Regions from separate parts of the Neobacillus sp. S1115 genome, predicted to be linked through region 1. Evidence: riboswitches for the same ligand, from Rfam matches in the RefSeq annotation. Region 1 holds a riboswitch; the other holds the start of a gene.

Region 1 (4,437 bases):
TGAATTGGTCGGATGGTCATTTTCTAACGCTCACGTTCTCGATGTTGGCGGAATGTCGCCAGGTGGCTGGGCGCCTGCAGCTTATGATGTATATAGTGAAGCGATCAGCTTCCCTGCTGTTCGGATTATGGAAAGAGGAAGAATGAATCGGGATATCCAAAGGATCCTGATGAACAATGTTCGCCTTCCAATCCCTGTCATTAATGATGTGAAAAGTTTAATCGCCGCCAATATTACCGCCGAACGAAGGGTTAATGCGCTGATCGATAAATACGGTTTAGAGGATTACAAGCGGTATTGTGAAATTAACAAGGATTTAGCCGAACAAACGATTCGCAAACGCATCCGGGATATTCCAAATGGAGTTTATCACACAAAAGAATGGGTGGAGTACGATGGCCATGGAGCGGATAATCTCTATCCGGTGGAATGTAAATTAACAGTGGAAGAAGATCACCTCCATGTTGATTTAAGTGGATCCTCCCCACAGGCAGATGGGTTTATCAATGCGGGACCAGGTGCTATTTATGGAGGTTTGTATGGCGTCATTGCGATGACCATTGGCTGTGATATTCCGGTCAATGCAGGAATGTTGCGACCGCTCACAATTGAACTCGGACCGCCTGGAACGATTGTAAACCCTGTGATCCCGGCTCCTGTTTCGTGCGGGCACATGGAAACAACAGGAAAAGCGGGTAAAGCTTTTTACGAGGGAATTTTTAAAGCGTTGCAGCTCAGCGAAAATCCTTGGCTGAGGAACCGGGTTGCTGCGATTGGTCACAACAATTGGCCGGGGAATTCTTGGGTCGGGTTGGATCAATATGGCCAGTATACAGCGTTTCCTGCATTTGATTGCGGTTCTGGCGGTGTGGGTGCCCAGGCTACCTGCGATGGACTGGATATTGGCGCATTTGAAATGCAGCAGAATAATGGAATTCCTGATGTGGAAACAAATGAAGGGCTGTACCCGATGTTTTATTTTTACCGAAAAATTAACGTGAATTCCGGAGGTCCCGGATATCATCGCGGCGGTCAGGGAATGGATTATGCCTGGATGCCGTACAACAATCAAGGATTACTCGGTACCATTGAAAACGCCTGTGCCGAAATGCCTGCACATGGCACTCTGGGCGGATACCCGGGTGGAACGAGTTCCTTTAATAAGATTGATGAATTTGATATCAACCAGTTCATTGCCGAACATGGACGTCTGCCAATTCCTAATGAGCTTACCAATTATACGACCCTTCCCAACCATATTGCCGGAATGCCTCTTGGTCCAAAGGCAGTGTTTAAGCAAGTGACAGGCGGTGGGGCCGGAATCGGAGATCCGTTATTGCGTCCGATTGAAAAGGTGGAAAAAGATTTACAGGATGGATATATTACCCCTGATCTGGCTGAAAAAGCGTATGGAGTAATCTGGAATGCATCTGAACGAAGAGTTGACTTAGAGGCAAGCCATGAAAAACGCCGCTCCATTCGTCGTGACCGGATCGGCCGAAATCCTGAAGTTGAGGTCTCTGAACAGGAGAAATTAAAGGTTCCGTTAAAATTTGTCAATAAAGCAGGCAAAAAATTAGTTTCTTGTAACTTCTGCGATCATGAACTGTCCGAAAGCAATATGAACTGGAAGGAAGGAGCCGTACAGCGAAAAGCTGATTTAGTGGAAACAATGTCTGAACTGGGGATTTATGTCCAGCCCAGGGAATCTGGGAAGGCTGAACTACACGAAGCAATTTGTCCTTCCTGCGGCACCTTGCTGCAATCAGACGTGTTAACGGAAGATGTTAAAGAATTTAACGATTATGTCCTCACAAACTAATCATTAGATAGACACGACAAACTGAGTTCAGCTTACTGGACTCAGTTTGTCGTTATTTCCTAAATCAATAATTATATTATGTTAATTTAATGAGGAATATCTTTTCCTAAATCGATGATAGAAGGAAGTAAATATGCCCCCCTTTCTTAATTAGTAAGCATGGTCTTTTCCTTTATCCCTAAACCAAATATTTGCTAATCATGAAGTATTTGCTATAATACTAGTTGAGTAATTTGCTTGACCAATTGAATCTGACATAGCTAGTAGGTGCCTTATCATTGGATAAGGTTAAAAGGGAAGCCGGTGTGAATCCGGCGCGGTCCCGCCACTGTTATTCGGGGATAACCTCGCAGTACCACTGTTCCAGTTAAGGAATGGGAAGGAGAGGAAGTCATGTTACCCGTAAGCCAGGAAACCTGCCTATTAAGCTTGCCAACGAAATCCTTCGCGGAAAAGGATCGGCATAATCAGTATAAATATGTTTATTTTTTCTGATTTTCGCGCGCCCTGTTTCCGAATGGAAGCAGGGCTTTTTCGTTGTTATGGGAAAGACTTCAAGATATCAAGCTCATCTCGAACTATTAACGAAGGGAAGAGAATTGAGTAATGAGAAAGTTTTTGGCATTAATTTTGACTGTATTAATGATGGTGACGATCAGCGCATGTGGGACAACAAAAGAATCTTCAGGTGCAGATAAAAACCGAAAATCCGAAACAGCAACGAAGGAGGTAACAGACAAAGCAACCGTTTATCCGCTTACAGTGAAGGATGCAACGGGTACTGAAATAACTTTTGATAAGGCGCCGGAACGCATTGTTTCCACCTCTCCTTCGGAGACAGAAATTCTTTTCGCTCTAGGCCTGGGCGATAAAATTTACGGTGTATCTGATTTTGATGATTACCCTAAAGAAGCAACGACAAAGCCAAAAGTAGGCGGGGTGACAAAGCCAAATGAGGAAGCCATTATGGCGGCTAATCCGGATTTAGTAATCGGTGGCATCTCAATGAAAAATGATATTGCTGAGAAATTTCGTGGTTTAGACCTTAAGTTATATAAAACTGAGCCGAAAAAGCTGGAGGATATTTTAAATAATATTATCCAAATTGGTATCATTACAGATACTCAAGAAAAAGCAGAAGAACTCGTGGCACAAATGAAGGATGATATTCGCACAGTAACAGAAGCTGCTGCAAAAATTAAGGAAGAAGATAAGAAAAAAGTCTATATTGAATTTTCTCCAGGCTGGACGGTTGGCAAGGGTGAATTTATGGATGAGCTGATTACGATGGCTGGCGGTGTTAACATTGCCTCAGATATGAAAGGCTGGAATGCAATTAACGAAGAGAAGATCATTCAGGATAACCCGGATGTCATTCTGTATTCCGCAAATGTTGTTGATGATAAGTCTGGCAAACCGTTAGAGGAATTAATTAAATCTAGAAGCGGCTGGGATAAGATTACAGCCATTCAAGAAGGTCGCCTTACGGGGATCGAAGGAAATATTATGTCCAGACCCGGACCAAGAATAACAGATGCACTGAAGCAAATTGCCGAAGCCATTTATCCGGAATCGTTTAAGAAATGAAAAGAAGATTAGCGATATGGGGGGGAGCGGGTTTCGTTCTCCTTCTTTTCTCAGGGGTTATTAGTTTATCGCTTGGTTCTGCTAATTTGCCGCTTTCGCAAGTTTGGGGAATTCTCTTACACCAGCTGCCTTTTTTACATAGTCTCATAGATTCCAACTGGCCTGAATCAGCTGAGCAAATCATCTTAAAAGTTCGATTGCCACGGGTTTTTCTTGCCATTCTTGTTGGAGCGTGCTTATCACTTGCTGGTGCTGGCTTTCAAGGGGTGTTACGCAACCCGTTAGCTGATCCCTATACATTAGGGGTAGCATCTGGGTCGGCGGTAGGTGCTGCTTTCATCATTTTATTCGGTTTTCATACTAGTTTATTTGGTATTTGGACGATACCATTGGTTGCATTTGTGACAGGGCTGATTAGTTTGCTTGTTGTCCTCCGTTTAGCAAATGTACATGGAAAGTTTAAACTAGAAACCATCATTTTATCTGGGGTTGTCGTTTCTGCTTTTCTTGGGTCACTTGTTTCCTTTATGGTGTCACTGTCCGATCAAGTGGTGAATGAAATCGTCTTTTGGCTGATGGGGAGTTTAGCCTTAAGAGGTTGGTCATTTACCTTTGTACTCATGCCTTATTTAGCAATTGGGATAGTGGTGTTGATGTCATATGGACGTACATTAAATTTATTTGCATTAGGAGAGCGGCAGGCAGCACATTTGGGTGTCAACATTAAACGGACACGGCTCGTTGTGTTGGTCGTTTCCACCTTAATCACTTCTGCTGCAGTGTCAATCGTAGGAACGATTGGTTTTGTCGGACTTGTCGTTCCACACTTAGTGCGTCTTATCGTTGGGCCGGATTACCGATTATTACTGCCGTTGTCGGTGATTTTCGGTGCAATATATGTCCTTTGGGCAGATACGTTTGCCCGTACATTACTTAGCCCAACGGAGATTCCGCTCGGGGTTGTGACCGCATTTCTTGGCGCTCCATTCTTTGCGTACTTACTTCGTAGAAGCAAGCAAATGACAGGG
Region 2 (4,437 bases), 650 kb from region 1:
AGATGATGCCATCCAAACGTACCGAGACCGATAGCCCGGAATTTTTGATTCGTCAACTGCGCCTGTCCTACCGAAATGGTATTTAAATCAATGACATTATCCAGCATTCTGACCTGGATACGGACCAAACGCTCCATTACCTTAGCCGGGACTGCTTTGGCAAGATTAATAGACGATAGATTACATACCACGAAATCACCAGGTTTTCGAACAATTACTATATTTCCTTCCTGATCCTGGTATTCGTTAACAATTTTCGTCGCCGACATATTTTGCGTGATTTCCGTACAAAGGTTGCTGCAGAAAATCGAGGTGCGGCCCTTTCCTAATAAATGTTTATTGGGATTTTGCCGGTTGACCTCATCCCGGTAAAACATATACGGGGTCCCCGTTTCCAATTGCACCATCATGATTCGCGCCATTATATCCATAGCCCTATACGTTTTTCGCGGCAGTAACGGATGGTTAACAGCTTCTTCATATTTCTCCGTAAAATATTTCCGGTCAATTTCATCGTAAAAATCCTCTATCCCTAGGGGATTTCCATCGGCATCTTTCCAGCCCATCACCTGCTTCACTTGATGAGGACAAAAGGTATGCCACTCGCCGATGCTTCTGCCAGTGCCATCAGTCTCCTGCAGTTTTTCCATAAAAAGATCCGGCACGCAGACACCTGTAAAAATATCATGTGCTTTCCGGCGTTCGTCCCCATTGTTCGTTTTCAAATCCAGGAACCCGTTCATTAGATCCTTGTGAAACAAATCCAAGTAAACAGCAATTGCCCCCTGGCGCTGGCCTAATTGATCAACACTGACGGCGGTATCGTTGACCAATTTAACCCATGGTACGACACCGGAGGAATTACCCTTGAACTTTTTAATGTCTGAGCCTAATGCCCTCACCTTCCCAAAGTAAATCCCAATCCCGCCGCCATCTTTGCTTAACCGGGCAATGTCCCAGTTATTTAAATAGATGCCATCAAGGGAATCGTCCACCGTATCAATGAAGCAGGAGGACAGCTGACCAAAGCTTTTTCCGGCATTCGCCAAGGTGGGGGTGGCAACAGTCATATATAAATTACTCAATGCCCAGTAAGCTTCTTTTACCAGTTTTATCCTCACGCCCTTTTTCTCGTATTTCATGATTGTCATGGCAATGATCATGAAACGTTCCTGCGGTAGTTCGAAAATGTTTCGATTATGGTCCCGGGCAAGATAACGGTCTGCCAATAGGAATAACCCTATGTAATTAAATAACTCATCCCGGTCAGGATTAATCTCTTTCGCTAATTCCTCTATTTCCTCTTTCGTATATAAATTTAATAGGTCACTAGAATAAATCCCAATACTACTTAAATGTATAATTAAGCCGTGTAGATCCCCATATTTTAGTGAAGAATCATAGCCTCTATTCTCCGCTGCATTAATATAGAGTTCATACAGATATAAGCGGGCCGCAACAAAAGTCCAATCCGGCTGGTCCATTGCAATTTTGTTAACTGCATATAATAATCCCTGCTGATTTGCCTCCTCTTTTGACATATCTAGCTCCATAATTTGTTTTTCCAGCCCCGTTGTATCCAGCTTGTATTTCATCGAAACTTCCTTAATCGATTCTAATACTTCGTATAAATCTGATTTTTCCTGTGTGGTCATGGTTTTCCCCCTATAAATAAAAAATCCGCTTCGGGGGGATCCGAGCGGATGAAACGAGCAAACAACAAAAAAAGAAAAAGGAAACCATGCCTTCTTTTCTGTCGCCGTCGTTTCCTCTTCTCAATCCCCGAAGAAGTTGAAACATCTTAAGAAAGACAGGTCTCCTGACTTATGCATCCCTCTACTCTAAGCCCTTCCCATATAAGCACCTATTTTCATAAGCATTCTTATACAGTGGTTTGCTCATTTCGTCAGCATTTACAGTTGCGGGGGCAGTTCCGGCATCACACCGGATTCCCTATTAAGCCGTATTCGGCGTCTCTCTTTAAGGCTAACACAATATATAGTTTTTAGTTTTGTAAACAAAACAATATATAGAAAAACTAATATAAATATTAGTACAAGCTCATTTTTTGGTCAAGTATTATTTTCCATCAACGACAACATTTGGCTCTACTGAAATATCGATACTTGGCCGTAATGTCTGAGAAATAAAGCAAGCTTTTTCTGCTCGGACTGCAATCTCTAGCAATTTTTCTGGAGAGATCCCCGAGTCACTATTAATATAAAAAACTGGACGATGGATAATTTGTTTAAACTTCAATTTGCCATCCTCCCTGTCAACTACACCCTCAGAAACAACCTCGAGTTTTTCTAGCTCAATTTTACGATTCCCCAGCATCGCCCCTAGTGTAATCATATAACAATTATTGGAAGAAGAAATAAGCAGCTCCTCCGGATTTGACCCGATTCCTGGACCCTCCATATCCGCCGGTGCGGAGACAGTAATATCAAGCCCGCCTCCTTGAATATGCCCCTTCCCATTCCGATCTCCCTGCCAGCTGCCATTTACTTTAAAGTGAAAACTTTCCATTTTGCAAATACCCCTTTAACATTTTTTATGAAACCATCCTTTTTAACCTTTCAACAAAAATTCCTAAAACCCTGCAAAAAATGACAAAAAGGAATCTTACATTTTCAATGTAAAATTCCTCCATTCTTCCCTTTAATGTGCATGGTGATTATGATGGCGGTGGAACATTTGATGATTGGAATCCACTGCCATGATCAAAACTCCTAAGCCCATCTCCACAATCCCAACAATCATTAAAATCGGCAATAAACCGCTTCCTGTACCAATCCAATAGACTTGGGCCACAATAAACAGGACGAGTGCCAAGCCAAGCAGCAAGGTCGCTGCTCCTGCGAACCGATGAAGCTTAAATGCTAGAATTGCCGCCAATAAACTTCCTACTCCAATCACTGTCAACAAAACGATACCGGGAATGAGATAGTCCCTGAACGGAGTATTTTTCAAGAGCTCAACTGATAGCTTGAAACCATCTCCATCGGGCGCCACAATCAGCCCCAGTCCAACCGTAATTGCCGCAATCCCGACCAATGTCAACACTGTTCCGGCCATGTTCGATAAAAACTTCGTTTTGTCCATTTTCTCCATCTTCTTTCGTTTTGATTTGGAAAAATCGTATGGCGAATCAAAATGGAGTATTTTTCCTACTTTTATTTTACACTTATATTTGAAAAATCGGAATATTAGCTAGACATACGACGCAAAAAGTTCTTAATTTAAAAGATAACCTCATCCGACTTCACAACGGCAATCTTGTGTTCAGGAGTCTTCACTCCTCTCAGGGTATGATTATGATGATTTATTACCTGCTCGGCAGAAAAAACTGCGTCAACAGTGGTATGACCGTCCTCAATTAATGTAACATCAAAACCTTGTGACAAGGCTGAACGGCACGTCGTATCAATGCAGAATTCTGTTCTCACACCGACTACAACAAGGTTGGTCACACCGCGATTTTGCAACTCCTCTTGTAAATCCGTTTGATAAAAAGAATCCGCCGCCCGTTTGTGGATCACAACATCCTGCTCGCGGGGAGTAATCCCCGGAGCAAACTTCCAAAACTGTGTTCCCCTTGCCAGCAAATCACCCTCCGGACCTTCAAACTGAATGTAAAAAACAGGGACATTTTCTCTTTCCGCTTTAGCAATCATCTTTTGTATCACGGAAAACGTTTCATCCTTTTTATAAGTCCCCCAAAGCGGACCTAACTGAACGTCTATAACCAGTAATGATGATTTTCCTTCTCCCATTAATCCATTCCCCTTTCAGCGAATTTTTTAATTGCCCCCACTAATTTTACATCTTTTTTCCATAAAATCCGTACAAATAAGATAATAAAAAAGCGCAAATATCCCGCAAGATATTTGCACTTTTTACCTATTTCCCGTCCACAATTTCCTTTAATATCTCATACGACCGTTTTTGTTTTTCAACATCATAAATATAGGTAACAGCCATAAGTTCATCCACATTATATTTTTCCTGAAATGCTGACAACTGCTCCCGGACGGTCTCTTTACTTCCCAACATCGTCATTCTGGACATGGACATCACCATTTCCTTCTCCATTGGAGTCCAAATTTGTTCCATATTTTCAACCGGCGGCTGCAATGGCATGCGGGAACCGCGAACAACATTTAGGGAAAATTGCCGCATCGTAGTTGATAAGAAACTTGCTTCCTCGTCTGTTGCTGCAGCAACCACGTTTAAACAAACCATCATGTATGGCTGATCCAAATACTCAGACGGCTGGAACCGGCTGCGATAAATCGAAATCGCATCCTCCATGTATCTTGGCGCAAAATGGGAGGCAAAAACATATGGAAGTCCCAGACTTGCCGCTAAGTAAGCAGAATCTGTCGAGGAACCAAGAATATAAATAGGGACATTCGTTCCTGCCCCAGGATATGC

What was found. A riboswitch is a leader RNA that binds a small molecule or an ion and turns the genes downstream of it on or off. The one in region 1 is predicted to bind cobalamin.
Region 2: linked by a shared signal. The riboswitch ahead of ACZ5B7_RS19705 (ribonucleoside-diphosphate reductase subunit alpha) and the one ahead of ACZ5B7_RS16590 (ABC transporter substrate-binding protein) in region 1 are both predicted to bind cobalamin.

Annotation. Positions count from the first base shown of each region.
Region 1 is NZ_AP038275.1:3,425,591-3,430,027, reverse strand. Features, by position in the region: gene ACZ5B7_RS16595 (hydantoinase B/oxoprolinase family protein) at 1-1,822, shown strand, start outside; cobalamin riboswitch at 2,071-2,260, shown strand; gene ACZ5B7_RS16590 (ABC transporter substrate-binding protein) at 2,429-3,409, shown strand; gene ACZ5B7_RS16585 (FecCD family ABC transporter permease) at 3,406-4,437, shown strand, end outside.
Region 2 is NZ_AP038275.1:4,073,814-4,078,250, forward strand. Features, by position in the region: gene ACZ5B7_RS19705 (ribonucleoside-diphosphate reductase subunit alpha) at 1-1,655, opposite strand, end outside; cobalamin riboswitch at 1,793-1,993, opposite strand; gene ACZ5B7_RS19710 (OsmC family protein) at 2,080-2,529, opposite strand; gene ACZ5B7_RS19715 (hypothetical protein) at 2,662-3,105, opposite strand; gene ACZ5B7_RS19720 (cysteine hydrolase family protein) at 3,243-3,776, opposite strand; gene ACZ5B7_RS19725 (LLM class flavin-dependent oxidoreductase) at 3,904-4,437, opposite strand, start outside.